3 regions of the Clostridium tanneri genome follow, and region 1 is predicted to be linked to each of the others. Evidence: a T-box and tRNA genes for the amino acid it is inferred to sense, from the RefSeq annotation. Region 1 holds a T-box; the other regions hold tRNA genes.
The links. The T-box of region 1 lies ahead of leuS (leucine--tRNA ligase). A T-box ahead of a tRNA ligase gene usually reads a tRNA of that ligase, here a tRNA-Leu.
Positions count from the first base shown of each region.

Region 1 (11,061 bases):
ATAACTCTTTAATATTACAGTTAACCTTATTTTGCATTTCTAATTTTACTAATAAATTTTCTATTTTTGATTTTCTATCTTTTAATTTAACTTTAGCATATTCTAATGGTATTTCTACATTTTCAAATACTGTATAATCGCTTATAAGTGCAAAATGCTGAACAACAAATCCAAAAGTTTTATTTCTTATTTGAGCTAATTGTAATTTATTTAGATTATTAATATTTTTACCATTTAGTAAATATTCACCTTTGGTAACAGTATCTAAAGTACCAATTATATTAAGAAGAGTAGATTTACCCGAACCAGAAGGACCAACTATGGCTAGCAATTCTCCCTTATTAATTTTTAAATTTAAATTATGTAAAGCTGTCACTTTATTTAAATTTGATCCATATATTTTATGGACACTATTTAATTCTATTAATGGCATAACTACTCATCTCCTTTTATTAATTCACTAAGATTTAGATTGAATATTTTTATTACTGGTAATACAGCAGTTGCTATAGAAATAAATAACATTATTATAAACTCCATACTTAAAATATGAAAATTAATGTCTGCTTTGTATTGAAAATATATAAATGCTACACTTATCAAATATGAGTTTACAAATATAATTAATATTTGTAAGTATGTAATTGCAGCAATATCTAACAATTTTCCACCACACATAATATGTATACCAAATTCTTTCTTTCTTTTATTTATTGAATTTAATAATGTTATAATTAAGGTTACACATACAAAGATTATAATACTAATGGCTGTAGTAAAGGTTATTTCTCTTTGCGCCTTAAACAAAGATGACTCTGCTTCTATGTATTTTGTTAAATCTCTTGTACCTACATTTAAGTGAGGTATACTATTAAAAGTTTCTTTTATATCATTCAGATAATTTTGTATTTCATATTCTTCTATAGAATTATCAAACATAATATAATTTCCATTAAATGCAAATAAGTTTTTGTAATAATCCTCTTCAAAAACTAACTCAGTAGTTATAATATAATTATTTAAATTTAAATATTTTAAATTAGGTTGAATAACATTTCCAGGTGAATATTGGTTTTCTTCAAGTATACCTATTATTTGCCCTTTACCTTTTCCAATAGATGGGTCAATAGGAATTTCATCACCTACCTTAAAATACTTGCTATAATTTGAGCCAACTAAAATAGGAATTGTTCTGTCACGTTTATAATTAACCTTATACTCTTCATCATTAAATAATCTTCCGTATTTAACCTTAACAGGATAATTCTTAAAATAATTTTTGTCTAAAGTAATATTTTTAGCTAAAAAATATTCTTTTTCAACTTGAAAATCATATGCTTTAAATTGCTCAAAATCTTTGAAACTTTTAATTGAAATACTTCCTATGTCTATTTTTAAAAATTCGTAATTTGAATTAGAATATAATTTATTAAATGCTTCATTTAACTTTGACATATCCACATCTCTTCCAAAAAGATTAGGAGCTTTTAAAGTATAAACTTTTTTATTTTTAAAGTATTTCTCTATTTTTTTAGTTTCTAAACTAATTTTTTGATTCAAATTTAAATTTTCATAAATTGAGTAAAAACAAAAAACCAATTGTATTATCAATAATAGTGAAAAAAAACCTTTTCTTGAAATTGCACGAAAAGCATGTTTAAATTTCATAATTATAATTCTCCCTTAATTAACTCACTTAAATTAATTTTGCTTATTTTAAACATAGCTGCAGAAATAACTATTATACCTATTAATAAAACAAATAGTAAAGTAAATACTACAGTAATTATACTTAAATTGTTATGCGGTATTTTTATTATATTTGAGGTTAATAAAATTCTTTGTAAAATTAATGCAATACACAAACAAAAAATAGACACCAAAGTATACCGTTTACCTATATCTATCATAATATGTTTATTGCTAGCACCATATATTTTTCTAATTGCAATTTCTAATGCAATTTCACTTATCCAATAAATCACAGCCGTTATCAAACTTACCAAAATACAGCCTATTACTAATAAAAAATTAAATATTAAAAATCTAGAATTTGATATAGCTGCTTTTAAAGGATTTGGTTCAACATTTTCAGGTTCAAGTCCAATGATATTTTTATTCTTAGTAATCTTAGAAATAATATTTTTCAAAGTGTTTTTGTCTTTTACTATACTGTCTATAGTCCAATGAGTATTTAAATATTCTCTGTCTTTCTCATTAAAAGCACAATTTAGATTATATAAAACAAAATTATCATATCTTGTAACAGTATTATTCTTCCCTATAACCCCTATAATCTCAAATTTATCTTCACCACAATAAATATATCTAATGCCATTTTCAACTTTTGTATTACTTAAAGCACTTTTACCAACTATAGCTATTTTTTTATCATTTTTAAAATCATCCGTGTTAAAAAAACGCCCTTTTAATAAGTTATAACCATTTCTATACTTACCATTAAAGTAAATACCAACAGGGTAAACCCCCGTTTGGAATGCCTTACCACCCTGATGACTAATAATAATATCTTTTTCCAATTCTAATTTTTTAATAGCTTCCAATAAATCTTTATAGTTTGCAGTTTCATCAAAAACAAAGGAAACATGATTATTAGTTTTAAAGTTATCTACCTCAAGTCTATTTTGATATATAATCTCAACATAGCTAACAATTAATGAGGCAAAAATTAATATGGAACTTATGCATAAAATTAGAAATCGAGTTTTTCTAAACATTTTTTTAATTTTTCTTAATATTGCCATTATTCCCTCCAATTATAACTTTTAAGTTATTTTAATAACTTCTGCTTACTAAAGATACAAATTGAATTTTATACATAATTACTAAAATTCTATATAAAAGATTTAAATGAATAGCCTAAGAAACTAATTTGCCTCAACTCTGTGCATTTCATACGCTGTTAACTGACCAGGCTGAGCTACGCTAAGCGTTTGTGCATAATCTTTTGCTATTACCGGATCTGTCATCTCCCCATTCAACTCTGCACGAGCTTGAACATATCTACCAGTGCATCCACAAGCAGCTAATGCATATGTTTGATTTGCACTTGTATTATGAGTTACAATAAGGGATACTGTATGTGCTGGTCCATATCCTCCACCAGTGTATGAGCAATTTACATTACGTTTACTAGTATAAGATCCATATGGAAAAGCTCTATGTCCACTTCCTCCATCTGCAAATACAGTTGTACTTGTTAAAACAGGTGCAACTGTTAAAATAGTTAATATAGACGCTAATCCTAATGTCTTTAATTTTAACTTCATGATTTTTCCCCCTCTTCTAACTATGTTTTAATAGTCTTATACAAGCCTTATCTTAATTTTACATTCTAAAAAAATATATTTAATACAAATGGCACGAAAGGAAAAAATTCTGACATAAAAAGAATATTTTAATGTATATTTCTTTTCATGTTCGTTTTTTCCCTTTCATGCCATCTATATTGACATTTTCGATTTTATATATTTTCCGATAAAATCCAATTATTTGTAGCTATTTAGGTATTAATAAATGAAAAATATATAAATACGTAGTATTCATATCAGATTGATTACAAACCCCTATATTTTCAAAAATAGGGGTGCTATCACCCTTGCTATCTTTTTCATGTTTTGAATTGCTGCCTTTAACAGGCATAACTTTCTATCTACGACTCCTTTGCAAATAGGATTAGTAAAGTATCCAGCATCCAATCTAACATAAACATCAGTTATTATATTGTATTTAGAATCTCCAGTTCTATGGTCCAAGTAGAAAAAGTCTTTAGTTATATTTCTAATAAAAGAAAAATCCATATACTTATCTATATCTCTTAAAATATGATATTTAGGAACTAAATTTTCTAGCATCACAACTTAAATTTGATTTTGAGTTTGTTTTCTTTCGTCTATCATTTTAAATTCTCCAAATGTTAAGTATCTAATATTATATGCTCTATATAAAAAATCAAAGGGTTCTTTTTATTTGTTAGAAAAACGATAACTGTTCAACCTTATCTTCCTTAAAGGCTGAAATAGATATTCCTATTAATCTTATCTTTTCTTCAAACTCTAATTCTTCTAAAATACTACAAGCTTCCCTGTATATGTCCTCTTCATTAGATATATAATAGGACAGGGTTTTACTCTTAGTATGGTTAACAAAAGATGAGGTTTTTGTTTTTATAGTAATATTCTTACCCTTTACATTTTTATTTTCCAATGTATCCGCAATAGACCCTGCAAAGGCTTTTATATATAATTTTAGTTCTTCTTTATCATTGGTATCATTGCTTAATGTAGTTTCCCTACCAATGGATTTTCTTTCCCTTAATATCTGAACTTCTCTCTTATCTATTCCTCTAATTCTATCATAAATATCTATTCCAAACTTTCCGAAGAACTCTACTAATAAATCTTGAGGCAGCTTATATAACTCTTCTATAGTATAAACACCAATGTTATTAAGCTTCTTAGCAGATTTTTTTCCTAATCCGTGGACTTTATCTATAGAAAGGGGAAAGAGAATTTTTGGCACCTCATCCTTTCCAATTATTTTTAGCCCATTAGGCTTATTCCAATCAGAGGCTAGTTTTGCTAGGAATTTATTATAAGATAATCCTGCAGAAATAGTAAGCCCCGTTTCTTTTCTCACTCTATTTTTAACAAAATTCGCCATATCTAGTGGTCTCTTATTTATATCAGTTATATCTAAATAGGCTTCATCTATACTCAAAGGCTCTACATAAGGAGTTATTTCATAAAAAATATTAAATATTTTATTAGATATTTCTTTATATCTTCCATATCTAACAGGAAGAATAATGGCATTAGGACACTTTTCCTTGGCCATGTATATAGGCATAGCACTTCTTACCCCATAAGCCCTAGCTTCATAGGAACAAGTTGCAACCACTCCTCTGTTAGAATTACCTCCAATTATTACAGGCTTTCCTCTTAAATTCTTATTATCCACTATTTCAACAGATGCAAAAAAAGCATCCATATCTACATGCATTATCACTTTATTCACCTAATACTCCTCCATATGTTTTATATCAAGCTTGTAATTATATTTTACCACATAACCTTGTCAACATTATGTCACAGTTATGATATATATATAATAAAATAAAGTAATGATTAAAACTAAATAGTTTGTTAAACTAATTTGCACTGCTTATAATTAACAACAAATTATCCTTGACAAAAACTTACTATTGCTATAAAATCTTTATAAACTAAATATGAGGCTTTGAAAAGGAATAGTAATATTCTCATCTTCATAAGAGAGCTGTTGGATGGTGAAAAACAGCGTTGATAGTATATGAACTCGCCTTGGAGCTTACTTGCAGAAAAGCAGGTACGGTAGAAACCGTTATATTTTTGAGTGAAACTAAGTATAGTAATGTACTAAGTTTAATAAGAGTGGTACCGCGGAGTATAAGCTTTTCGTCTCTTGAATTATGAGATGAAAGGCTTTTTTTATTCTTTTATTAATTAAATAGGCCTGACCTACTAAATTAAGTAAGGTGTCATGAAATAAAAGCAGGTTTATTTTATGTAGATAATGTTAAAATAGTTATTATGTAACTAAACTATAGAAAAGGAGCGATTTTATGGGTAACTACGGAACTAATGTAGATGAAAAGTGGCAAAAAAAATGGGAGGAAACTGAGTTATATAAATTTGATGATACAAACTTAGAAAATAAATTATATACACTTGAAATGTTCTCCTATCCTTCCGGAAGCAAGCTTCACGCTGGTCACTGGTTTAACTATGGTCCAGTAGACTCATGGGCTAGAATGAAGAGAATGCAGGGACATAATGTGTTCCAACCTATGGGCTTTGATGCCTTTGGTCTTCCTGCTGAAAACTTTGCCATAAAAACAGGAATCCATCCTAAGGATTCTACTATGAAAAATATTGATACTATGGAAAAACAGTTAAGAGCTATGGGAGCTATGTTTAACTGGGAAAATGAAGTAATAACTTGTCTTCCTGAATATTATAAGTGGAACCAATGGCTTTTCTTAGAGCTTTATAAGAAAGGCTTAGCTTACAGAAAGAAAGCTCCTGTAAATTGGTGCCCTAGCTGTAATACAGTTCTTGCTAACGAACAGGTTGTTGATGGTGCCTGTGAAAGATGCTCTACTGAAGTTACTAAAAAAGACTTAACTCAGTGGTTCTTAAAGATTACAGATTATGCTGATGAACTATTAGAGGAATTAGATAACCTTGATTGGCCTGAAAAAACTAAAGCAATGCAAAGACACTGGATTGGAAAATCAATAGGTGCTCAAGTAACCTTTAAAGTAGAAAATTCTGACTTACAATTTGATGTGTTTACTACAAGAGTTGATACACTTTTTGGAGTTACTTATGCAGTTTTAGCACCAGAAAATAATTTAGTAGATAGTCTGACAACTGCTGAGTATAAAGCTCAAGTTGAAGAATATAAAGACCAGGCTAAAAAGCAGTCTGATATTGAAAGACAGTCAATTACTAGAGAGAAAACAGGAGTATTCACTGGCTCCTATGCTATAAATCCGATAAATGGAAGAAAGGTTCCTGTTTGGGTGGCAGACTATGTATTAAACACTTATGGTACTGGAGCAGTTATGGCAGTTCCTGCTCATGATGAAAGAGACTTTGCTTTTGCAAAGAAGTATAACCTTCCAATAGAAAGGGTTATTGAAGGTGGAGATTCCCTTCCTTATACTGAGTATGGAAAGATGGTTAACAGCGAAGAGTTTAATGGGTTAGTTGGCGAAGAAGGCAAAAAAGCTGTTATTAAAAAGCTTGAGTCTATAGGTCTTGGTGCTGGAAAAGTTAACTACAGATTAAGAGACTGGTTAGTTTCAAGACAAAGATACTGGGGTACACCTATACCTATGATTCATTGTGAGAAGTGCGGAACAGTGCCGGTTCCTGAAAATCAACTTCCTGTTGAGCTTCCATATGGTGTAGAATTTTCACCAGACGGTAAATCACCACTTTCTAAGTCAGAGGAGTTTATAAATACTACATGTCCTACATGTGGAGGAGCTGCTAAAAGAGAAGCAGATACTTTAGATACCTTTGTGTGTTCTTCATGGTACTATTTGAGATATGCTGATAATAAAAACTCCGAAAAAGCTTTTGATACAGAAAAAATAAACAAGGTTCTTCCAGTAGATATGTATGTTGGAGGACCAGAGCATGCTTGTATGCATCTTTTATATGCTAGATTTATAACAAAAGCTTTAAGAGATATGGGATATATAAACTTTGGTGAGCCATTCTTAGCTTTAAGACATCAAGGGCTTATACTAGGACCAGATGGACAAAAAATGAGCAAATCTAAGGGAAACACCATATCACCAGATGATTATATTAAGGAATTTGGTTCAGATGTATTTAGAATGTATTTAATGTTCGGCTTTGACTACACTGAAGGTGGAGCATGGAGTGATGACGGTATAAAATCTATGGGAAGATTCGTAGATAGAGTGGAAAGAATTTTAGAATCCTGTAGAGAAGAAATAAACAATCCTAAGAATGACAAAACTACTCTAGATAAAGCTGAAAAAGAGTTAAATTACATGAGACATTTTGCAATAAAATCTATATCCGAAGATGCTAATAAGTTCCAGTTCAATACATCAATAGCAAGACTGATGGAATATACTAATACTCTTTCAAAATATTTAACAGAAGAAGTTAAAAATCCATCATTCTTAAAAGAAGTGATAATTGATCTTATAAAGCTTATTGCTCCTTTTGCACCTCACTTTGCTGAAGAGCAGTGGGAACTTCTTGGTATGAGCTATTCAGTATTTAATGAAAAATGGCCTGTTTTTGACCCTAAGGCACTTGTAAAAGATGAGATTGAAATAGCAATTCAGGTTAACGGAAAGATAAAGGCTAAGATGAATGTAGCTACAGGTTTATCTGAAGATGAAATAAAGGAAGCGGCTATAAATAATGAGGAAATGAAAATCTTCTTAGAGGGTAAAGAAATTAAAAAAGTTATAGTTGTTAAAGGTCGTCTTGTAAATATAGTGGCAAAATAAAAACGGGGGATTTTTCCCCCATTTTTATTTTATAAAATCACTATTTTTATCTATAAATTTCTAAGGTCTTTTCTGTAGACTTCAATAAACTAGCTAATTCATATGCTTCTCCTTCTTCAATCAGTTTGTTTAGTTGAGACTGATACCTTGTGGATTCAGCATGTTTTCCCATTGAAGATAAGGTAAGTACATTATTCATTATATCTGAAACCAAACTTGATTTCACCTCAAATAGCTTTTGAGCATCCTTTATTTCGTCCTTTATCTCCAACATCTGTTGATCTAATTGAAAGGCTGCATCTCCAGCTGACTTAAGCTTCGCCTTAATGTTATCAGGAATTTTATGTTTATACTTGTAGTTTAAGGAGTGTTCTATAGTAGCCCAAAAATTCATAGCTAATGTTCTTATTTGAAATTCAGCTAATATCTCCTTCTGACCATCTGCCATATTTACAGGATACTTAATTATTATATGGTAGCTTCTATAACCACTTTCTTTTACGTTTGTTACATAATCTTTCTCATAAATTATTTGCATGTCTTTTCTGCTTCTGATTATATCTACAACCTTCTCGACATCATCAACAAACTGACACATAACTCTTAATCCAGCTATGTCCTCCATTTCGTAACCAATTCTGTCTAAAGGTATATTAAACTTGTTTGCCTTCTCTAGTATGCTGGATAATTCCTTTACTCTTCCTGTCACAAATTCAATAGGTGAATATTCATTTTTTCTTCTGTATTCTTTTCTTATACTTCTAATCTTAACTTTTAATTCCTCAACAGCTTGCTCATACGGTATTAAAAAAGTTTTCCATTCTCCTATAGCCATGTCAGATCACCTCTATATAGTATAATCTTAATAGTTTGCCATCTATTATTATACTACTTTATTGTATCAGATTATATATGTAAATAAATAATATTATTTCCCATAATATTTTGATATAATAAAATATATAATAAAATATAAGCATTGTAGGTGATATTTATATGTCAAATAATATATTTTCCGGACTTGAAAACTTGGGCTTTGATGACGTAAGTAGTGTAAACCTATATAAAAAAGAAGAAGAAGATAAAACCCCTCAATTAGAAGAAAAAAGTGGAGATGATAAGATAAAATCACTTTTATATGATAGACAAGTTACTTGTCCTGTATGTGAAAGCTCTTTTAAAGCTAGATCTGTAAAAACATCAGCTTATAGAATTGAAAAACAGGATTCTGATTTTTTCATAAAATATGCTCTTATCAATCCTTATTTTTATGACGTTTGGGTATGCAGCAGTTGTGGTTATTCTGCAATGAAGAATGACTTTAGCAAGATTAGAAATTATCAGTGTGAAGCTATTAAAGAAAAAATCACCTCAAGATGGGCTGGCAAAACTTACCCAGAGGTATATGATATAAATATAGCTATAGAAAGATATAAGCTCTCTTTACTCAGTTATTATGTTATAGAAGCAAAGGCTAGTAAAAAGGCTATGAACTGCCTAAAACTTGCTTGGATGTACAGAATATTAGGTGATGAAGCCAATGAATTGACCTTTATAAAACAAGCTTTAGAAGGCTTTAATGATGCCTTTTTTAATGAGGACTTCCCTCTATATGGCATGGACAAATTTACTTCTATGTATCTTATTGGAGAACTTAACAGAAGAGTTGGAAATGATGATGAAGCTTTAAATTGGTTTAGTAAGGTTGTAGCTACGCCTGGAGCTTCTTCAAAAATTAAAGATAAGTGCCGTGACCAAAGGGATTTAATTAAGGAACTTCAAAGCAAAAATAGCACTGACAATATTGAGGATGTTTCTGAAGAGGATAACAAGAAAAATAAAAAAGGCTTTTTCTCCAGATTCTTTAAATAAGTATAATGAAACAGAAAAGTTTGGGTGCACTGAACACCGATGTTCAGTGCACCTAAACTTTTCTGTCCCATTAATTTTCTTATATGAACAAGTTTACATTAGAATCTTCCGCTTCTCCTAAGTAATAACCTACTCCTCCTATTTTAACTCCATCTATTAATTCTTCCTTCTTAAGACCCATCACATCCAAAGTCATTTGACAAGCAACTATTTCTATTCCACTTTTCATAGCTGACTTAATCAAGTCATCAAGAGAAGAAACATTTTTATCCTTCATTACCTTCTGCATCATCTTTGTACCCATTCCCATCATATTCATTTTAGATAACTTTAACCTTTTAGCTCCTCTTGGCATCATAATGCCAAACATTTTGTCTATGGCTCCTTTTTGCACAGGAACCCTTTCATGCTTTCTTAGAATATTTAAGCCCCAAAAGGTAAAGAACATAGTAACCTTTTTCCCCATTGCTGCAGCTCCATTTGCAATTATAAAGGATGCCATAGCTTTATCAAAGTCACCACTAAATACAACTAAAGTTTTATTGTCCCTTTGTGAAATCATACCACCAGTATCTTCTGAATCCTCTGATGAATTATTACTGCTTACCTGTTTGCCATTACCCTTTCTTATGAAAGCTATAATATTTCCCTTTTCCTTCTTTCTATCTACTAACTTATTATTAGTTCGCTCACACCAAGACTTTATGTCTTCATAAAATCCCTGGTCTGACGCAGTAGCCTTTAGAATTTCTCCTTCTTTCATATCTCCTATGACACTGTTAACCTTCATTAAAGGACCGGGACAGCTCAATCCACAGGCATCTAGGTTCTTATCAAAACTTCCATCCTTATATTCTGAATCTTCTTGTTTAACGTTATCCTTATGGGTTTCTTTATATTCATTTGAGTTACTTTCTAAACTGACATCCATGTCCTCTTCTCTTAGGTCCATAGAACTATCCTTACTATCCTTATCCATTGTAACTTCTCTTGGTTTGAACTTGCTCATAGTATAAGTTTTGTATCCACCAGTTAGATTTTTAACCTTAAAACCATTTGCCATTAAAATTCTCGCAGCTATATATCCTCTAAGACCAACTTGGCAGTGAACCAAAATTTCCTTATTT
Region 1 is NZ_JARUJP010000005.1:88,656-99,716, reverse strand. It holds gene P8V03_RS05975 (ABC transporter ATP-binding protein) at 1-433, opposite strand, end outside; gene P8V03_RS05970 (ABC transporter permease) at 436-1,668, opposite strand; gene P8V03_RS05965 (ABC transporter permease) at 1,671-2,765, opposite strand; gene P8V03_RS05960 (hypothetical protein) at 2,889-3,290, opposite strand; gene P8V03_RS05955 (hypothetical protein) at 3,588-3,821, opposite strand; gene P8V03_RS05950 (DNA polymerase IV) at 3,994-5,037, opposite strand; T-box leader at 5,251-5,467, shown strand; gene leuS (leucine--tRNA ligase) at 5,624-8,062, shown strand; gene yjbM (GTP diphosphokinase) at 8,109-8,897, opposite strand; gene P8V03_RS05935 (DUF2225 domain-containing protein) at 9,059-9,934, shown strand; gene P8V03_RS05930 (DsrE/DsrF/DrsH-like family protein) at 10,014-11,061, opposite strand, start outside.

Region 2 (11,061 bases), on a different contig from region 1:
TTATGAAGGGCCTTGTATCCATCTTTCTCTAAATAGTCTTCAAAAACAACAGGATCTATTTCTCCTACGTTTCTAAGTGCTATTTTTATCTGTCTTTTCATGAATTCACTTTGTTTATGATTTCTTAATCTTTGTTTTGTTGAAGTTTCAAGGTAAAGAAGTCTATCAATAACCTCACCCTTCATTATTGTTTTTTCTACAATTTCCTGTGCATCTTCAAATTTCACCTTAAAGTAAGCAATATCATCAGGCTGAATCTTTACTACAGGTCCTTTTTCACATAGACCATCACAGCCTGTAGCTTTGAACTCATATTCAGCTTGCACATCAGCTGCTGCCCCTAATTCAGCTACTTTTTTCTTAAGTTCTTCATATAGCTCCATACTGTTTCTAGCTAAACAACCTGTTCCACAACATACATAAATAGTTTTCTTTATACTCATCACTACTCACCTCTATATTCATCAAGAATTTCTTTTACCATTTTAGGTGTTAGGTTCCCATAGTATCTCTCATTAATCATCATAACAGGTGCTATAGCGCAACATCCTATGCAGTTAACAGTATTAATTGAGAACTTAAGATCTTCTGTTGTCTGTCCAGCTTTAATACCTAGGCACTTTTCAATCTCATCAAGAGCAACCATTGAACCTGCAACGTGACAAGCTGTTCCATCACATACAGTTACTATATATTCTCCCTTTGGTGTTAAGCTTAAAGCTTTATAAAAAGTTGCCATACCATATAACTTACTTACAGGTATATCTAAGTATTCAGCAAGAGTTTCTAATGCTTCTCTTGGTATATACTTATGCTTTCTTTGTATGTCCTGAAGTATAGCTAAAGTAAATCTCTGTTCCTTAGGATATTTTTCTATTACGTCTCTTGCACATAAGGAGTCATTTTGTAGAATTTCTTTTTGTGCCGCCTCCATAAATTAATCCCCCTTCTATTGGTAATTATATATAAACAGAATAGTATGACTATTCCGCTTAACCCTTAACTAGAACTGATTAAATATAAAACTTATTAATTTTTCTCTGTTACTCTATAAGAATTTGTATATATGTTAGCCTTCTCTCCCCGTACAAAACCAATTAATGTTATATTTAGCGCATTGGAAAGTTCTATTGAAAGATTAGTCGGTGCTGATTTTGAAACTACTATTGGTATGCCTGATTTTGAAGTTTTCAAGACCATTTCAAAGGATACTCTCCCACTTATAAGTAGTATTTTATCTTCAAGAGATATATTACGTATAAGTGCTTCCCCCATTACTTTATCCACTGCATTATGCCGTGCTACATCTTCACATATAAACAATACCTTTTCCTTATCACATAAAGCAATAGAGTGAGCTCCCCCTGTTTGTTTAAAAGCTTCCGAGTATGAAAGATTTTCTTTCATTAGGTGGTAAATCTTTTCGATTCCTATGGTAATATTGTTGTCTTTTACAACTTTGCAGTTCAAATCTCTAATAAGCTTTTGAAAAAACTCTTTTTCATTATTTTCATTAAACCCTACAGGTAAAACCTGCCTGCAGGGCTTTTTATCCATATTTGAATTTATATTAACTCTTGCTATTCCACTTTTCTCATCTATTTCTAAAGTCTTTATGTCCTCCATGGAATCTATTATTCCCTGAGTCCTCAGATATCCAACTACTAAAGCCTTAAGGTTCTCCGGAGTACATGTCAAAGTTGTGATATGAGTATCACTTAAAATGATACTCAATGGATACTCATATATCATAATTTCTTCTACAGTTTCAGTTTCAGTTCTATCATACTTAACTACAGAATACTTTATTGTCTTATTCAAATTATTGAGTCCTCCTCAAAAAGTTGTCTTCAATGAATTTAGTTACTGTCTTTGCATCATTTAAATCTAAGACAGGAATATCTAGTTCTAATTTTTCATTGCTGGCAACAGCTATAAAATTCGATATATCACTATTTTTATATAATAAACCCTCATTTATTTCTTTTCTATGAACCTCTATCTTAGGAAAAATATTTCCTTTAAAACCTTCACAAATAATAATATCCACATTAGGAAAGAGCCACAGTAGCTCTTCTACAGTTTTTGGTACTTCTAGTCTTTGTATTAATGCTAATTTAGATCCTGAAGCAATTACAACGTTATCTGCTCCTGCTTCAGTAAACTGATATGTATCTTTACCAGGATAATCTATTTGAAATTTATGTACATCATGTTTAATAACTCCTACCTTATGGTTTTTACTTTTAAGGTCTTTTATAATTTCTTTAATTAAGGTAGTTTTTCCAGTACCAGACTTAGATGCTAATATAGAAATTACTGGTATCTTATTTAAATATAAATCTTCCATTTAAAATCTCTCCTGCTCTCACTATAGATGTATCTTTATCAATAATTATAATTCCATTTGCTTTACTTATAGTTAAAAGTTGATTTGACCCCTGTGAGCCAGCCTTATATGCATAATAAGCTCCATTTTTTTTTCTTATATCCACATAAACATAGTTGTCTCTGCCTTTTTTAACTTTAAAGTCCTCTTCTAAAATTACAGGAAACTCATCAGCACTTACCTCATCAATTCCCATCATTTTCTTGATAGCAGGACTTACAAACTGTTCAAAAGTATTTATTACAGACAAAGGATTGCCTGGAAGGGCAAAATATAACTTATTTTTGAACTTTGCAAAGGTTACTGGTTTTCCTGGCTTAATAGCCACTGCTTCAAACTTAGTATCTACCTTTAATTTTTTTAGACTATCGTGAATAAAATCATAGTCTCCAACAGAAGCACCACCAGAACTTATCACTATATCTCCTTCTTCAAAGGCCTCTTCAATCTTCTCAAAAATCAAATTCGGATCATCTCTAATTACTCCATAGGATTTTACCTCTGCACCGAGATTTTTGGCAAGGGCTAGAAGAGAATATTCATTGCAATTTCTTATTTTCCCTGGTGTTAACTTTTCTTCAATATCTATTAGCTCGTCTCCAGTAGTAAGCAAAATTATTTTAGGTATTTTATGTACTTTGATTTTGCTATATCCTAAAGAAGCTAATAAACCTATTTCTGCTGGTCTTATTTTCTTTCCTAAAGGTATTGCTAATTCACCACTTCTAATTTCTTCACCCATCTTTAGTATGTTTTTTTCTCTGCCTATAGGCTCAATTATAGTTATCTCATCACTGAATTCTTTTACTTTCTCAACCTGAATAACTGTATCAGCTCCCCTAGGTAATGGTGCTCCAGTCATGATTTTTATTGCTTCTTTACTATGTAATTCTTCTTCATAGAGATCTCCTGCCTTTATGACTCCTTTTACCTTTAACCTTGCTGGTTTTTCAGTTGAACATCCCTCGGTATCCTTACTCTTAATTGCATATCCATCCATAGCTGATTTATCGAAAGGAGGTAGATTGTCCTTCGAATAAATATCTTCTGCTAAAACCCTATTAAGCGAAGATATTAAATTTAATGTTTCCGTTCCTAAAACTTCTGTTTCTGCAATTATTGTACTTAAGGCTTCTTCAACAGTTATCACTTCATATTCCTCCCTAAATGCTGTCATATTATATTATTGTAATTAGAAACTACTTTCTTCTTTTAATGCATCCGATGGAATATTACCACCGGATGCTAGTTATTATATTTAGTAAAAACCTACGAATATATACCTACTTAAACTGTACATTCATTTTTTTTCTAATATTGTCGTACTCATCTTTAACAAATCTTTCTGCCGCTTCTTGATCTTCTATAGCCTCCACCTTTACTGCACAGTACTTGTACTCTGGTGTTTTGGATATAGGATCTAAATTATCTAAAGTCAACTCATTACATGCACCTACCCACCATTGGTAAGTCATATAAACAGCTCCAGCATTAGCCCTATCTGTTATTAATGCTCTTGCTACCACAGAACCTCTTCGTGAAGTTATTCTAATTAATTCCTGATCCCTAATTCCAAATCTTTCTCCGTCCTTTGGATTTATTTGAACATATCCAGGCTCATCAGCAAGTTGTTGAAGGGCGCGGCAGTTTCCAGTCATAGTTCTTACAGAATAATGTCCTACTTCTCTGACCGTTGATAAACTAAGTGGGTATTCCTCATCAGTAAGCTCCATAGGAGGTCTCCACTCTGCTGCAAATAATCTTCCTTTGCCATTTGGCGTATTAAATTTATTGTCTTTGTATAGGTAGGAAGTTCCAGGATGATCCTCTGTAGGACAAGGCCATTGGATTCCACCAAGTTCTTCTAAACGCTTGTAAGTTACTCCTGAGAAATTTGGACATAAGCCTCTAAGCTCATCCCATATCTCCTCAGTATTATTGTACTTCATTGGATATCCCATAGCTGTAGCTATTTCAGAAATTATTTGCCAATCAGGTTTTACATTACCCTTTGGCTCAATTGCCTTTCTGAATCTTTGGAATCCACGATCAGCACAACTAAATACTCCTTCATGCTCTCCCCATGATGTAGCTGGAAGTATTACATCTGCATGAAGTGCTGTTTTATTCATAAATATATCTTGAACAATTACAAGTTCCATTTTATCTAAAGCTTCTCTTACCTCTGCGGAATTTGGATCACTTTGAACCGGATCTTCTCCCATTATGTAGTAAGCTTTAATCTTATCTTCTTCTAACACAAGCTTTGGAACTTCTGTTAAATGATAACCCTTTTTATTGGAAAGGTCTACTCCCCATGCTTTTTCAAACTTTTCTCTTATAGCATCATCCTCAACACTTTGATATCCAGGATACACATTTGGTAGTGCTCCCATATCACAAGCCCCTTGAACATTATTTTGACCTCTTACAGGTCCTATACCTACACTTGGTCTTCCAAAGTTTCCAGTTAATAATGCTAAGGAGGCTAGTCCCTTAACTACATCAACAGCTTGACCAAATTGACACACTCCCATACCGTAAAGTATCATAGCATTCTTTGCTTCAGCATACATTCTCATAGCTTTTCTTATATCTTCTGCTGGAACACTTGTCATCTTTTCCGCATATTCTGGAGTGTACTTTTCAACTAAAGCCTTATACTCTTCAAAACCTTCAACATATTTTTCAACATATTCCTTATTATAAAGTCCTTCATTTATTAGAACATTAGCAAAGGCATTAACCAGTATCATATTAGTACCGTTCTTTATTGGAAGCCACAAATCAGATATTCTAGCAGACTCTGTTATTCTTGGATCAGTTACAATAATCTTTGCTCCCTTTTCCTTTGCTTTAACTATTCTTTTAGCCACTATAGGGTGTGAATCCGCACCATTATAACCAAAAATAAATAGTAAATCAGTATCGTCTATTTCATGAATTCCATTTGACATAGCTCCATTTCCTAATACGTAAGCCAGACCGGCTACGGAAGGGGCATGTCAAACCCTAGCACAGTGATCTACATTATTAGTGCCGATTACTGCCCTCATAAATTTTTGCATTATATAGTTAGCTTCATTACCAGATCCCCGCGCACAGCCTGTTCCCATTATAGCATCAGCACCATACTTGTCCTTTATTTCCTTTAACTTAGATGCAGTAAAACTAATAGCTTCATCCCAAGAAACCTCTTGTAATTCACCATTTCTTCTAATCATTGGGCTTTTTAAGCGTGCAGTTAAAATTTGGGGATCATTTAAAAAATCCCATCCATAATACCCTTTAAGACAGAGACTTCCTTCATTTGTTCTACCATTAGCTGGTTCTGCTCTTACTATTTTATCATCTTCTAAAATCAAATTAAGGTTACATCCAGCACCACAATAAGGGCATATTGTTAGTATTTTTTGTTCCATTCTTTTCCCTCCCTTTAAGACCTACTCATACCTGATGTTATATATATAAGTTCATTAGTTGTTCATTATGACTATTTTAATTAACTACATATTACTAATCATATTTTGTTCTATTATTTGTAAGCAATTCCTTCTTATAACAAACTGTGTAATATAATTACATTTTAAAATATTCTGAAATTAAAGTCAAGCTAACTTTGTTAAAAGATGCTACAGCCCTAATCGGCCAAAATAAAGGTTAAATTCTAAAATGCCATTGAAAGACATGGATATTTTAGCTTTCCTTTAATATAGTTAAATTAAAATCGAAAACCTTTTTTTGAATATTGTGACCTTTTATAATATTTTCTTAGTAATTTATGTTATTACTTTAACAAAACTCCACCCCTTTGTACCTTAATTTGGTACCTTTATAATTGAATAGTATTATGTAAGGAGGGAATTATATTAATGGTTTTAAAATAAATACTAAATTAATATTTTGGAGGGAGTAAAATCTATGGATAAAAACTATTTAGAAGAAACAAAACAACTTAATCAACAATCTAGACAAAAATCCTCAGGTGCTGGAATGACTAACAGCATAAGCAGCAGCTCAAGTGACTCAGATGTTCAGGAAGCAAGACAGCTTAATGCAGAATCTAGACAAAACTCCTCCGGTATGGGAGCTTCCAACATGGGAATGACTAGCAGCATAAGTTCTAGTATGAATAGTTCAAGCGACCCTGCACTTGAAGAAGCAAGACAACTTAATGCACAATCTAGACAAAACTCTTCTGGTATGGGAGCTTCCAATATGGGAATGACTAGTAGTATAAGTTCTGGTATGAACAACTTTAGTGACCCAGCACTAGAAGAAACTAGAAAATTAAATGAAAAATCAAGACAAAGTAAAAGATAACTGATATTTTTAATAGCTACTGAACCATTAGGTTTAGTAGCATTAACATCTCCTTCATTAAGGCATTACTAAATATATTTTAAATAAAGTATATTATATTTAGTAATGTCTTTTCCTTTTAACATTTTACTAGATATAGTATACTTTATAATTATTTATTTCACATAGTTATTAAATTTATTGATAATTATAAGAAAATTAATAAAAGAAAAAACAATTTTTTTGTCCTAAAAATGTCGTCAGTATTTATTTAAGTATACTATTGGAATATTTGTGTATGGTTAGTCATCTATGTATGTTATCTATTACTGTAGCTTTAATTCTAAAACTGAAGCATCCCGATGTTTTAAGAATGAGTTTCTCTCCTATGGACAACTTCCCCATTTATAATAGTCATTATTACTTTCGTATTAACTACATCTAACGGATCACCATTTAACACTATTATATCTGCATCATATCCCTTCTCTATTTTTCCCAGCCTATCACCACATTCTAGCAACTCTGCCGCACTTATAGTTATACACTTTATAGCATCTAATCTTTTTAACCCCTCTGATACAGCTAGTGCAGCAACAGCTCTTAACTGATCTATGGAATTGTAAGGATGATCCGTCATCAAAGCTATCTTTACACCAGACTCTACTAAATCTACTGCAGAACCATAGTTTCTTTTTCTCAGCTCCATTTTTATTCTAGGAGTAAGCATTGGTCCAAAGGCTATTGGTACATTCTTTTCTTTTAAATATTCCTTAACTAAGTGTGCTTCTGTGCCATGTTCTATAACTAATTTTTTAATATTAAATTCATCTGCTATTCTTATAGCTGTAACTATATCATCTGCTCTGTGGGCATGGGCTCTTAAGATCATTTCTCCTCTTAACAGAGGAACTACTGCCTCTAATTTAGCATCTCTTTCTGTTATCTTACCTGCTTCTTTGCGCTGAATATAATCTTCAGTCCTCATAAATAATTCCCTTATTAGTGATGCAACTCCCATTCTTGTAACAGGACATTTATCCTTTTGTCCATAGGTACTCATAGGATCTTCACCGAAGGCAATTTTAAGACCAGAAGGATTTTTTATAACCATTCTATCTATTATATTACCATGGGTCTTTAAAACTATGTTTTGACCTCCTACCGGATTGTTGCTTCCTGGTCCACTCATAACTGTAGTAACTCCTGATACTATTGCATCTCTAAATGCAATGTCTAAGGGGTTTATGCCATCTAATGCCCTCAAGTGTGGTGTTATAGGATTTGACGTCTCGTTATTATCAATTCCTAGTTTTCCTGTAGCTTCTTCTATAATTCCTATATGGGTATGACAATCTACAAATCCTGGTAAAACATAATTTTCTTTAATATCAAAAACTTCTATATCTTCAGCTTCATAGTTAATAACGTTATCTATGTCAGTTATTTTTCCATCCTTAACTAATATATCCTTCTTTATTGTAGTTCCTTTGCTATCTTCTATTAATAAACAATTTTTAAGTAATATTGACTTCATATACTCCACCTCATATTATGCATACTTAATTAATTTTTATAGAAACTATAATCAAAACCATATCTCATTAAATATCATCCATAAAACAAAATCCACCTTTAGGATAACCTAATATTAGTATTTTATTCTACATATTCTCATAGCCTAGTATGGAAATTTGATTCACTTTAATTAAGACTGCACTTACATATAAATCTAGTTATAAAAAAGACTAAAGGTGGCACACTAGAATATATAAAAGAATTACTAATGGAGGTTTTCAGATATGGCAAAAAAATATTCGGTAATATTAATGCAAGATGAAAACTCTTGTGCAGTTAAACAGATAAGCCAGAATACCTTTGATCAAATACATGATATGAAGAAATCTGGAGAAAATGATGCTAAAATTGTAAAGAGTCTTACAGAGATAAATACTACAGAGGATAACATAGTTATAAACGGTGTCAGCAGAAGTGAAGCTATAGATTATGCTTTAGATGACGGTGCTGATTATGTTATTATAAAGGCCTTTGATACTTAATAAGCAAATAAATAAGAGAGGTAATTTTACCTCTCTTTATTGCATAATTTAAATTCAAAATAAGTCTTAACAAATATTTCATAATTTTATTACTTGGTGCAGATGATGGGATTTGAACCCATACGCCCTGTGGACACTACCCCCTCAAGATAGCGTGTCTGCCGTTCCACCACATCTGCACTTTATGGTTATATTATACTACATTTTTATCAATTGTCAACTTTATAATTAAAGCATACTGCCTGTTTATTCCTTACCATATAGATATTTATAAACACTATAATTTACTTTAACCTTTTTTACATACTTGTCCGTTTCTTTAAATGGTATGTAGTGAAGATTTTTACCATCTGCAGAATTTTCCTCATTGTTGAGCCACTTCTGCACATTTCCTCTTCCTCCGTTATAAGCTGCTAGCACTAGTTCCATATTTCCGTTAAATTCTCTTCTAAGATCATCTAAATACCAACAACCCATTCTTATATTAAACTCTGGATCATAAAGCATACTGTCACCAGGATAAGCTATATCCATTTTTTCAGCTGCCCACTCCGCTGTGTCTCCTGTGATCTGCATAAGTCCATATGCATTTTTGTTAGACTTAGCTTTCTCTTCAAAGTTACTCTCAGTTTTTATTACTGCTGCAACTAAGTATGGATCTAAATCATATTGTTGTGAGTATTCAAATATATGCTCTGAATACTTAAGGGGAAAAAAGTGTTTCCCAATATTTTTTCCATTCATCAGTAGTATAACTATCAATATAAGCACAAATGCACGTTTTATAAATTTCAATCTAAATTATGCCTTTAGACCTTTAGGTTCTAAGGCACTCCACCCCCCTATATTTTCTGCCTATTTCCTTTAGCGTATTTTCTAGTTCCTTTTTTGTTCTTTCTATTGTATGAGAATTATCAATTATATAGTCTACAAACTCTCTCTTTTCTTCCAAAGTCATCTGTGAGTTTATTCTATCAATTATTTCAGTGTCTAACAAATCATCTCTTTTTTTTATTCTTTCTATTTGAGTGTCTATATCCACCCAAACAAGTATGTTTATATTCATTTCTTTATGTAGCCCATTTTCAATTAGAGTAGGAGCATCAAGAACACAAATTTCATTTTTCTCTTCTTCGAATCTTTTAATTCTATGAAAAATTTCTTTTTTAATATAAGGTAATATTATATCTTCGTAGTGTTTTCTTCTCTCTTCCTCTGCAAAGATAAAATTACCAAATTCTTTTCTTTTTAGCTGCCCGCTTTCATCAAAGAACTTTTCTCCAAAACATTCTTTTACTTTTTCTAATATTATAGGATATAACAGCAATACCTCTCTAGCAATTACATCTGCATCTATAATATTGAAGCCTTTTTCTCTTAATATACTAGAAACCGTACTTTTCCCACTTCCTATTCCACCTGTTAGACCAATTCTTAACACCTTATCACCTCAGATATAAATAATCTTAAGCTTATTTCAATTAATAGATTTATGGTTAATCTGAAGGTATTGTTACTTATCCCAATACCTTCAGGTTACTTATTTTGCTTCGTACCAATTCTCTCCTATATTCATATCTATTTCAAGGGGTACCTTTAGCTGAAGGACTTTCTCCATTTCCTCTTTAACTATAGACTTAACTTCATCTATTTCATCCCTGTAGGCATTAAGAATTAATTCATCATGAACCTGAAGTATAACCTTGCTTTTAAAATTTCTTTTCTCAAGCTCATTATATACGTTAACCATAGCTAATTTTATAATATCTGCTGCACTACCTTGAATAGGAGCATTCATAGCCAGTCTTTCTCCAAAGGATTTTACCATCTTATTTGAAGAATTTATCTCTGGTATAAATCTTCTTCTATTCATTATTGTCGTAACATACTCATTTTCCTTTGCATGTTTTATTATATCATCCATGTATTTTTTTACACCTGGATATCTTTCGAAATATGTGTCTATATAGTTTTTTGCTTCTTTTCTTGAAATCTTTAGATCTTTTCCTAAGCTAAAATCTCCTATGCCGTATACTATACCAAAGTTTACTGCCTTTGCATTACTTCTTTGTAAAGATGTAACCTCCTCCATAGGAACTCTAAAAACTTCAGATGCAGTTTTTGTATGTATATCACTATGATTTAAAAAGGCATCTATTAAATTCTCATCTCCAGAAATATGTGCAAGTACTCTGAGCTCTATCTGAGAATAGTCTGCTGAAATTATAATACTATCTTCATTATTTGGTACAAAAACCTTTCTTATTTCTCTTCCCATTTCATATTTAATAGGAATATTTTGCAGATTAG
Region 2 is NZ_JARUJP010000001.1:372,883-383,943, forward strand. It holds gene P8V03_RS01765 (NADH-quinone oxidoreductase subunit NuoF) at 1-443, opposite strand, end outside; gene nuoE (NADH-quinone oxidoreductase subunit NuoE) at 446-934, opposite strand; gene fdhD (formate dehydrogenase accessory sulfurtransferase FdhD) at 1,030-1,821, opposite strand; gene mobB (molybdopterin-guanine dinucleotide biosynthesis protein B) at 1,823-2,350, opposite strand; gene P8V03_RS01785 (molybdopterin molybdotransferase MoeA) at 2,328-3,539, opposite strand; gene fdhF (formate dehydrogenase subunit alpha) at 3,673-5,811, opposite strand; gene P8V03_RS01795 (hypothetical protein) at 6,311-6,712, shown strand; gene P8V03_RS01800 (amidohydrolase) at 7,059-8,228, opposite strand; gene P8V03_RS01805 (hypothetical protein) at 8,494-8,751, shown strand; tRNA gene P8V03_RS01810 (tRNA-Leu) at 8,846-8,930, opposite strand; gene P8V03_RS01815 (lytic transglycosylase domain-containing protein) at 8,998-9,546, opposite strand; gene coaE (dephospho-CoA kinase) at 9,569-10,192, opposite strand; gene polA (DNA polymerase I) at 10,292-11,061, opposite strand, start outside.
Region 2: it encodes a tRNA-Leu, which carries the amino acid that the T-box ahead of leuS (leucine--tRNA ligase) is inferred to sense. The anticodon was not compared.

Region 3 (11,061 bases), on a different contig from region 1:
ACTGTTACCCTTTTGGTCTAATGCTGGTCCAAATACTCCTATGCCCATTCTTCCTGGTGCTGCTGCAAGTATTCCTCCGCCTACGCCGCTTTTACAAGGTATTCCTATCTTAACTGCAGCATCTCCAGATGCATCATACATTCCACAGGTAAGCATTATAGTTTTAACAATTCTGGCAACATACACAGGTATTATTCTTTCTCCGCTCCATGGAAGTACACCATTGTTTGCCAGTACTGCACCTACTCTAGCTATATCTTTACAAGTTCCTTCTATAGAACACTGTTTAAAGTATACGTCCAGCACATCCTCTACATCATTTTCTATAACACCAGTGCTTTTCATAAAGTATGCTAGAGCTCTGTTTCTATCCCCTGTTATACTCTCAGAATGGTATACATCTTCATTTATATTTATATCTGGGTTACCAGTTATCTTTCTTGTAAATTTCAATATTCTTTCAAATGTGTTATCTCGTCCATCCCCTGCAATTAAGGATACCGTAGCAATAGCACCTGAGTTTATCATAGGATTTAAAGGCCTCTGAGGATTTTTGGTTTCTAAATTGATTATGGAATTAAAAGCATCAGCAGTTGCTTCCATTCCTACCTTTTTAAACACATACTCTTTGCCGTTATCCAATATAGCTAGCATTAAAGTTATTACTTTAGAAATACTTTGAATTGTAAACCTTTCCTCAAAGTCTCCTGCAAAGTATTCTTCTCCCTGTAAAGTAGTAATCCATATACCAAGAGAATCCTTGTTGGCTTTGCCCAACTCTGGTATATAAGAAGCCACCTTTCCCCCTGCTGTATATACCCTGTTATTTTCTACTAGACCTTCTAATAATCTTTTCATATGTTCACCATCCACCTTTAATTAATATAATATGCCACTTGCAACAATAATTGTCGCAAATTTAAACTAATTCTCCCAAATGTTTAACATTAAAGATTTAATTCATTCATATAATATTATATATCCTTTTGGTGACTTTGTAATCCTTTTTATAAATTTTCTTCAGAAAAAACAGCAGATTAAATCTGCTGTCCTATATAGGTGATAATAAAATCTTACTTAGAAAATACTCTTCCTATCATGTCAAAAAGAAACTTACAACTTTCTCTTTTATCCCCTTTTTCTTTTTTAGGTTTTTCTAATTTATCTTGGTTGTTATTGATGTTTTTTGTCTTTTCTTGCACACAAATCACTCCTTTATATTTATTTTATATAAAAATAAAAGCATTTAATTAAAACTCTTCAAAAAACGGAAAATCTATATTAATAATTATTATAATATGTTTATAAAGAAATGTCACTACAAAATCATAATTTTTCAAATATTTTTAATATTTAAAAAATAACAAAATCCTATATAAGCTATATAGGATTTTGCTGAATATATGTTAATAATTATTTTATTATTTAGTCGCTGATTCTTCTATAGCAACTGCTACTGCAACAGAAGCCCCAACCATTGGATTGTTACCCATTCCTATAAGTCCCATCATTTCAACGTGTGCTGGAACAGAGGATGATCCTGCGAATTGTGCATCTGAATGCATTCTTCCCATAGTATCTGTCATACCATAAGAAGCTGGACCTGCTGCCATGTTATCTGGGTGAAGAGTTCTTCCAGTACCACCACCGGATGCAACTGAGAAGTATTTCTTACCCATTTCTACACATTCTTTTTTATAAGTTCCTGCAACTGGGTGCTGGAATCTAGTTGGGTTAGTTGAGTTACCAGTTATTGATACGTCAACGCCCTCGTGATGCATTATAGCAACACCTTCTCTAACATCATCTGAACCATAGCATTTAACCTTAGCTCTTGGTCCATTTGAGTAAGCTTTTTCTTTAACTATTTCTAACTTTCCAGTATAGTAGTCAAACTTAGTTTGAACATATGTAAATCCATTTATTCTTGAGATTATGTAAGCAGCATCTTTTCCAAGACCGTTTAATATAACTCTTAATGGTTCTTTTCTAACTCTGTTAGCTTTTTCAGCTATTTTTATAGCTCCTTCAGCTGCTGCAAAGGATTCGTGTCCTGCTAAGAATGCAAAACATTTAGTTTCTTCCCTTAAAAGCATAGCAGCTAAGTTTCCGTGTCCTAAACCAACTTTTCTGTCATCAGCAACAGATCCTGGTATACAGAAAGCTTGTAAGCCTTCTCCTAGAGCTTCTGCAGCTTCTGCAGCTTTTATACAACCCTTCTTTATAGCTATTGCAGCACCTAAAATATATGCCCAACAAGCATTTTCAAAACATATTGGTTGTGTTGATTTAACTATATTATAAACATCTATTCCCTTTTCATCACAAAGAGCTTTAGCTTCTTCTAAAGTCTTCATACCGTACTTTTCAAGCACTGGTGTGATTTGATTAATTCTTCTTTCATAACTTTCAAATAATGCCATTTTCTGCGTCCTCCTTATATATTATTCATGTCTTGGATCGATAACTTTTACAGCTTCATCGAATCTACCATATTGTCCAGTAGCTTTTTCCATAGCTTCGTTAGCGTCCATACCTTTTCCTATAAACTCCATCATTTTTCCAAGGTGAACGAATTTATATCCTATTACTTCGTTGTCAGCATCTAAAGCTACCTTTGTAACATAGCCTTCTGCCATCTCTAAATATCTTGTTCCTTTAGCCTTTGTTCCGTACATAGTACCAACTTGGCTTCTTAATCCTTTTCCTAAGTCTTCAAGACCTGCTCCGATAGGTAGTCCACCTTCTGAGAAAGCAGTTTGACTTCTTCCATAAACAATTTGTAAGAATAATTCTCTCATTGCTGTATTTATAGCATCACAAACTAAGTCTGTGTTTAATGCTTCAAGTATAGTTTTTCCTGGTAGTATTTCTGAAGCCATAGCTGCAGAGTGAGTCATTCCAGAACATCCTATTGTTTCAACTAATGCTTCTTCTATGATACCATCTTTAACATTTAAAGTAAGTTTGCAAGCACCCTGTTGTGGAGCACACCAACCAACTCCATGTGTTAGACCTGAAATATCTTTTATTTCTTTAGCTTGTACCCATTTTCCTTCTTGTGGAATTGGTGCTGAACCATGGTTTGGTCCTTTAGTTACACAACACATTCTGTCTACTTCTGTTGAATAAATCATCTTTTATTCTCCTTCCTGTTTGGTAAATATAATTTAGATTAGAGCATAAAAATTGTTTTTTGCACTCTAAGAATTAGCATTTATTTTCATTGGATCATTTTTGTACCCAGCGGGACACAAAGTGACTAATTAATAAACAATTACATTTTAGCAAATTTAGTCTTTTATAACAATAGATTTTAAGAATAATTTGAAACAAAAACCATAGACATAAAATTTTGACATATAATAACTTTTGTTTAATGATATTTATTGGTTTTGAATTTTTTATATTTTGTAGAGTAATATAAAAGACATTTTCTTGCTTGATTATGAATAGATTGCTTATGATAATATTATATAGCCATTACCAATTATACTATTTATTAGGCATATAAATCTACAAATCCTAATATTATTTTCCCCTGTACTTTTTTCTAATCTAATTTTTAATCTCTATTCTCTATATAGAAAATGCTAAATTTATAGCTTTAGAGGTGCCGGCTGATATTATATCTATAATAGTGTACTAAGTTCTATTATGTAAAAGTTAAAGATAATAATCTTTTAATTAGATTTTACTAATAGTAAATATAACAAAAAAGAGCTCTTTAGGGAGCTCCTATTTAGGAAAGGCTTTCTAATCTATCTCTTAGCTCAATAGCTTCCTTAGCCTCATTTAGTGCACTATTTATTTCTTTATTAAATCTATTCTTTTCTTCTTTATTACTTATTACATTATTTGTTAAACTTTCAAGTATGTTTATCTTCTCCAATTGTATTCTATAGTAATTATATCTCTCTTGACAATCATTTATTATTTTATTTTGTGCCTCAATTAACTCATCAATAGCTCTTTTTCTGAGTTCTTCACTTCTTATTTCGTTAAATACATCCATGAATTTACCACCCCCATATTTCTTTATATTCCTTAAGGAAAAAATTTATTCTAGTTATTTCTCTTCTATATTAGGGTGAAATTTTCTCTAAAACCTTGACTGTATTGTTTTTTTATGATAAGATAACTTTGTAATTTGCCGAAGTGGTGGAACTGGCAGACGCGCCGGACTCAAAATCCGGTGGTAGCGATACCGTGCGGGTTCGATTCCCGCCTTCGGCACCAAATAAAAAAAACTTGGAGTGTATCCAAGTTTTTTTTATTTTTCTAAAGATATTAATTCATTCACTAGTATAAATTCTTTTAATCTGGTTATACTATTAGTTGTTAAAGTTTCTATAACTAAAATTTCCTTTAATAATTTCATAATTAAAAAATAAGTACATCTCTAAGTCAGGGATGTACTTATTTTTTACAGAAATATCTATTCTTCCTTTAACTCTAAAATAGGAACTATCTTCAGTTCATTTGTTTCCAAATCCTTAACATGAGCAACTTCACTTTGCTCTGAAATGCTTTCAATCCATACTGGCCTATCTTTGTAAGTTACATTTATTACACCCCGTGAATTATATATTTCCCCTGCTTTGTGTAGTTTCACTATAGAACACCTCCTCATTAGTATTTTTAGTAAAAACCTTCTTGTATATTCTCTAAAGATTTATGAAGTCAAACTTGAATCAGGTAAGTCTATTTTCTATGTACTAATACACTTTTCATAGACGAGATTTACAATGAATTTTACCTTCACAATTTTTATTATTAATACATATATTATTATGGTACGAGTTAAATTTATGGAGGTAAATGATTAAATGTACAATGATATGATGTATAATATGCCTTTCCGTGGAGTAATGCCTTGCTGTCCATTTATGCATCCTATGTATGGCATACCTAATGATGCCTATAATATGATGCGTTCAGAGGATATGGAGCTTCAGGAAAATATACCTTTTGATGATAACCTAGATGATAGTGTTGATAATAACTTAGACAGTGGTGTGGATGAGGATTTGAGAGATACCACAGAGGAAAATATCCAAGATGAAGCTGCAGAAAATATAGAAGAGAATATAGAAGATAATAGAGATGAGGTGGAAGATTCTCCAGCAGAAATAGAATATGATGAAAATCAATTTAGAAGCCCTGATGATGTAAATAGCATTCTAAGAAAAATAGAAAAAAATAATCCTATGCTAATCAGAAGATTAGTTATGTATGGAGTTCCTTATCCAGTTGCAGTAAGAATGGTAAGAAGGATAATTTACTTAACATTAGAATATGAATAACAATCTAATAACTTATTATTTTCTCTAAAATACTTGCACGTTAGCTTATGCTGACGTGCTTTATTTTTACTTAACATAAAATAAGGTAAAAAAACTTAAAAGTTATTACTAAAATGAATAACACTGTAATAGCTGGTAATCCTAGTATTAAGAAGAAAGGAGAAATTTAGCTATGACTGGATTATTAATGAAAATAATAACTTGCCCATTAATACTATTAATTTCAGATTATATCTTCAGAGATGTACATTATGCTTATACCTATCAACCAGTGCTTGTAGGTATTATTCTTGCAGTAGTTGGCCATCTAATGGAATTAGCACTACTTAAACCAGGTACTGTTATAATAAGTACTATAGCAGATTTTCTTGCAGCCTTTGTTGTAGTGTATCTTACTCAATTTATTTTCTCTGGTGCTATAGTTACTTTAATAGGTTCTGCAATAGTATCAACCATTGTGGCAATTGTAGAATATTTAGACCATGTATACTTAGTGAAGACTAATAAAACCCAAAAATCGGAGTAGTTTATTTTTACTACTCCGAAATTTTTTTATACTTTACTTATCTTTTATTCCATTTAACTCGTACATATGAGGCTGAATCTTCTCTTCCTTTATAGTTCCGTCACTGTTGTATCCTGTTTGCATAGTAGCCGGATTTTCCATAGTTCTTCTTCTATCTGGATGCCTATTAGCATAAATGGTTTCTTGTAGCTCTCTAAGATCTTCTTTACTAATTTCCCTACCCACTATATGTCTTTGCACCATAAACTTATCCCCTTTCTATGAAGTTAAGACTTGAATCAGGTGGGGTTTCAACCCCATCTGATTCTTAGTCGAACGAATCCAGGGACGTAGCCGCTCTTTGCTCCCTCTTGGAGAAAAGTAGCGAACCAAAATCTTTGATTTTGTGTGAGTCACTTTCACACCGTGCGAGGGAGTATTAGAGCGGGTAGTCACCGGATAAAAGCTTTTTAATAGAAAACCTCAAGATCAATCTTGAGGCTTTCCAAATTAAACTGGCTTCACATTATCATGCTTTCTTTGTTTTGCCTTTCTTTCTTGTTCATAGAGATTTTGTCCATTATCTTCTCTTTCAAGACCCATAGCTGCAGTTTGTTTATTTGTAAACTTATTTTTTCCTTTCATACTTTAAACCCCTCTTCCATTTTTTTGTGATTAGACACTAATTAAAAATGTTTTGTAATTTCTTTTTGTATTCTTCTAACATCTTTTTGTCTTAACCTGGTATTATCCTTAATTTCATCTAAAGTTTCACCATCTAAAAGCATTTCTTTAGCTTTTTTAGTTGCTTTTTCTCTATCAAAACTCACTATATACCCCTCCTCTTACATTTTACCTTCCATCTTTTTTCTTGCCTTTTCAATATCATGCTCATTAAGACCAGCTCTCTTTTTTATTTCTGCTGAACCAATTCCTTTATCTAATAAATCCTTAGCTATTTCCATAGCCTGTTCATGATGACCTTTATTTAACCATCTTCCCATTCGTTAACACCCCTTATTCTCATATTTAGACTTCATCCACTAAAGACTTTATCTGGTTTTTTATATAAGTAATAAGTTTTTGCTAACCACGCTTTATTAAATAAATAGAACTTTTCGCTTTTATTTTACTCTACAGTCCAGTTTTCCTTTGAATTTTTATTATTTTTTTGCTTTGCCTTAAAGCTTGCACTTCTTGAGTGATATTTAGCACTGTTTGGACTGCGAGACCATGTTTTAGGTTGTTTATTTTCATTTTCCATAGACATTCTCCTTTACTTTAATATTATTTTTAACCTATAACTGAATAAAATCTATATAGTAGCTCACAATATTAACTAATCTAAATGTTTTTCGGAATAAGTCCCAAACTTAGCTCTTGAACTTTCATCTTGAGGAGTATGATCTATATGCCTTTTTCTAAATCTGCCATCAGATTTTTTGTTATTTTGTGTATACTTCATCTTATTAGTCATTGTCATCTCTCCTTTCTAGTACTAGCTTTTCCCGGTAGTAAGTTTTTATGTTAAACAAAAATAGGCTGATAAACCATTAAAATTTATGATAAAAATAATTTTTTATTTTAATCTTTTGTATTGTTACAAATATTAAATCTATAAAAGTTCCATACTATGATTTGTAGAAGTTAAATTAACATTTTAAACAGAACTTCTATAAATCTAACTAAAGTTTTATTTTAAAATTAATGATAAATATTGTTGCTATTGCCACTAAATTATAACCTTTGATATAATGTACTTACTATTCAAAAAATAACTTATATTTTCACAATTAAATGGAGGTATTTTTATGAGTTTTAAATTACCAGAATACAAAGCCCCAGACTTTACAAAGGAGCCTTTCATTTCAGCTCCTAACATAATCACTGAAAAAGTAACAATTAAAGGTGTTGCTCCTGATAAATATCACGCTACTTCTATATATCCTGAATACTTTAAAATAGATGAAAAGTGGATTTTAGCATCTGAAAGCCGTATGGATTGTGTTGTTGTAGTTAAGGATGATAAAAGTTTAGATATAAAAGAATTTAGAAATCTGAACATAGGTGACAACGTAGTATTAGGAAGAAGTGAAAATGCAGAGGATGGCATCTATGTTCATGTAAGTGGTTTTACATATACAGAATCTGAGGAAGAGCAGTCCTTTGTTTTTAGAACTGGCAGAACTCGTGAAAGCTCTTATTCAAAGGATTATGATAGTCTTTATGAATTGCTTAAATACGAAAGAGAAAATGGATATATATTGTGGGTTCTAGGCCCTGCTGTTGTCTTTGATCATGATTCTAAAAATGCTATGTCTGCCCTTATAAATGCTGGATATGTAGATACAATTTTTGCTGGAAATGCACTGGCAACTCATGACTTAGAAGGTTCCATATTAAAAACAGCACTAGGTCAGGATATTTATACTCAACACTCTGTTTTTAATGGTCACTATAATCACATAGATGTTATAAATAGAGCTAGGCGTGCAGGTTCTCTAGAAAAATTTATAGAACAGGAAAACATCACAGAGGGAGTAGTTTATTCATGTATTAAGAACAATGTTCCTTTAGTATTAGCTGGTTCCATTAGAGATGACGGACCTCTTCCTCCTGTTATTGCAAATGTCTATGATGCTCAAGATGCAATGAGAACTCATAGTAAAAAAGCTACAACAGTAATATGTTTAGCAACTCAACTTCATACCATAGCAACAGGTAATATGACTCCTATGTATAAAGTGGAAGAAGATAAAATTAGACCTGTATACATATATACAGTAGATATTTCTGAATTTGGTGTAAATAAACTTAGAGACAGAGGAAGTCTTGAAGTAACTTCTATTGTTACAAATGTACAGGATTTCTTAGTAAATATAAAAAATAACTTAGTATAAGTACTAGTGGAGAATTGTTGTTTTTATGAACTCAATTCTCCTTTATACTTGAGTACTTATATAAATTTGCAAAATTTTAGTTGTACAAATTGTTCCTTAAATATTATATAATATAGTTGACGTTATATAAAAAGTTTTCAGTTTAAACTTTTGGAGGTATCACTAATGCTAAAACGTAACTTAACATCAGAATTAATGTCTAAATTTAATGAAGCTCTTAATAAAATAATGGAATATAAAATGTCAGGTAAGAATGAGGAAGCCCTCATTGTAATCGATAATACACTAAAAGAAATATTTAGGTTAGGAATGAAATTTTTTAATTCCTTATCTGATGATAACCTTTTAGATATGATAAAAACTGATGGAACTATAAATACAGATAAATGTATTATGATGGCTAAACTGCTAGAGGAAGAAGCATCTATATTAGAATTACAGGGAAACTTAGATGATGCTTTCTATATAGAATTAAAATCTTTGAACTTATTTTTACATGCTTATGAAGGAGACAATGAAAATTGCGACCTGCAGCATCATTTTGAAGATATAGAGATTATGATTGAAGAACTGTCTGAATACCGATTACCTTCTTCTGTTCAGAATAGAATAATTGATTATTATGTTAAAACTAATAAATATGACAAGGCTGAAGATACTCTTTATGAAATTTTACAGGAAAATGATTTTAGTAATGAGACCATAGAAAAAGGTATTTCTCTTTACGAATTATTACTTAATAAAGATGATAACACTTTAGAAGAAGGAAATTTATCAAGAGAGGAAGTAGAAGAGTCTCTGTCTATATTAAAGAAAAGGTTATAATTTATTTTCTGTTATGAAGTGAACCTTGAATCGGATAAATAGTAAATTATATAGGAGTTGATTAGTATGGTTGAAGTAGGATATGTAGTTGCTTTAAAAAATGATTGTGCCTTGATATCCTTTAAAAGAAAAAGTGGATGAGGAGATAACTGCGCCAGTTGTGGCGGTGGATGTGCTCAATCTAGTTCTCTAGTAGATGTAAAAAATACATTAAATGCATCTATTGGTGATGAGGTACAAGTTGCTCTTGAAACAAAATCCTTTATGAAGATGACTCTATGGGCTTATGGCTTCCCTCTAGTTATGCTGCTAGTAGGTATACTATTTGGAAACTATTATTTTAAAAGACTTGGATTTAGTAATTACGAACTTTTATCCTTTGCAGTAGGTATGGTTCTTTTAGTTATATCTTACACAATCCTAGGTAAAGTAGATAAAAAGGCTTCTAAGGATAGTAACTACGATTTAAAGATGGTTAAGGTTATAAAATAGGTTATATTTATTATTAAACTTACAATAACAAAAAAGAAGGTGGAGCTAAAACTCTATCTTCTTTTTTATTATTCATTGTGCAGGAAATTTTATTAAATTCTTTAGCTTATCACCTTAAATGTGGATATTACTAATCTCTTTTATTTTTCTTTCAGCTTTGCCCTTCTTTCCCCTAAAGGTTATAAAGGAACCTGTTAGGATAGACAATATTCCAAGCATTGTGTTAAAAGGTATGCTTTCCTGCAGTATAATTAAAGAAAGTATAGGCGCTAGTGCTGGTTTTATGAAAAATACTATAGATGCTGTAGTTGCAGAAGTCTCATCCATGGCAAAGAAATAGAATAGATATCCTAATCCTGTTACTACTACTCCAAGATAAATTATTACAAAGATGTTTCCCATTTCTATCCCTTGTATAATTGGAATATTGGATAACACAGATAGACCTAATTTCTTATTTACTTGTACCACCGCTGATATATTAGATAAAAGAATTACTATAAGCATTATAAATTCTCCTGCAAAGAACGTAAAACAGTTCATAACTATACTCCCATATCTCTCTGAACGCATTTTACCAATTACACTATATAGTGAGAAAGTTACTGCTGCGAGAACAGCCAATACTATCCCTTTAACATCGCTATTTATTTTGAAAGGATTTAGAATGCAAGCTATACCTACTAAGCTTATAAACAAGGATAGAATCGTAGTTTTATTAAGCTGCTCTTTTAATAGAAAATATGCAAATGGAATTGTAAATACTGGATTGACACTAAATACTATAGCTACTATTGAAGCTTTAGTATGTACTATGGCAAGTTGGAAAAATGACATACTTATTACTACGCATAAAAGACCTGTAAAAAGAAAATAACCAATATCCCCTCTATTGAATGAAATTTCCCTTTTCCTTAAATCCTTTATTGCTAGCGGAAGCAATATAGATGCCCCAATAAAAAATCTTAAAAAGTTCAGCTGAAAAGGATTAATCTCCATTGCTATTAATTTACCGGCTATCTCCATAGTGCTA
Region 3 is NZ_JARUJP010000001.1:386,133-397,193, forward strand. It holds gene glsA (glutaminase A) at 1-858, opposite strand, end outside; gene P8V03_RS01835 (hypothetical protein) at 1,074-1,202, opposite strand; gene P8V03_RS01840 (GGGtGRT protein) at 1,422-2,423, opposite strand; gene P8V03_RS01845 (iron-sulfur cluster assembly scaffold protein) at 2,445-3,137, opposite strand; gene P8V03_RS01850 (hypothetical protein) at 3,743-4,015, opposite strand; tRNA gene P8V03_RS01855 (tRNA-Leu) at 4,153-4,239, shown strand; gene P8V03_RS01860 (H-type small acid-soluble spore protein) at 4,439-4,615, opposite strand; gene P8V03_RS01865 (hypothetical protein) at 4,830-5,306, shown strand; gene P8V03_RS01870 (YndM family protein) at 5,479-5,832, shown strand; gene P8V03_RS01875 (hypothetical protein) at 5,866-6,075, opposite strand; gene P8V03_RS01880 (hypothetical protein) at 6,322-6,456, opposite strand; gene P8V03_RS01885 (hypothetical protein) at 6,498-6,641, opposite strand; gene P8V03_RS01890 (hypothetical protein) at 6,657-6,815, opposite strand; gene P8V03_RS01895 (hypothetical protein) at 6,941-7,075, opposite strand; gene P8V03_RS01900 (CPC_1213 family protein) at 7,151-7,288, opposite strand; gene P8V03_RS01905 (putative NPN-dependent ornithine cyclodeaminase) at 7,623-8,711, shown strand; gene P8V03_RS01910 (DUF6483 family protein) at 8,877-9,536, shown strand; partial or broken gene P8V03_RS01915 (SoxR reducing system RseC family protein) at 9,696-10,028, shown strand; gene P8V03_RS01920 (DMT family transporter) at 10,143-11,061, opposite strand, start outside.
Region 3: it encodes a tRNA-Leu, which carries the amino acid that the T-box ahead of leuS (leucine--tRNA ligase) is inferred to sense. The anticodon was not compared.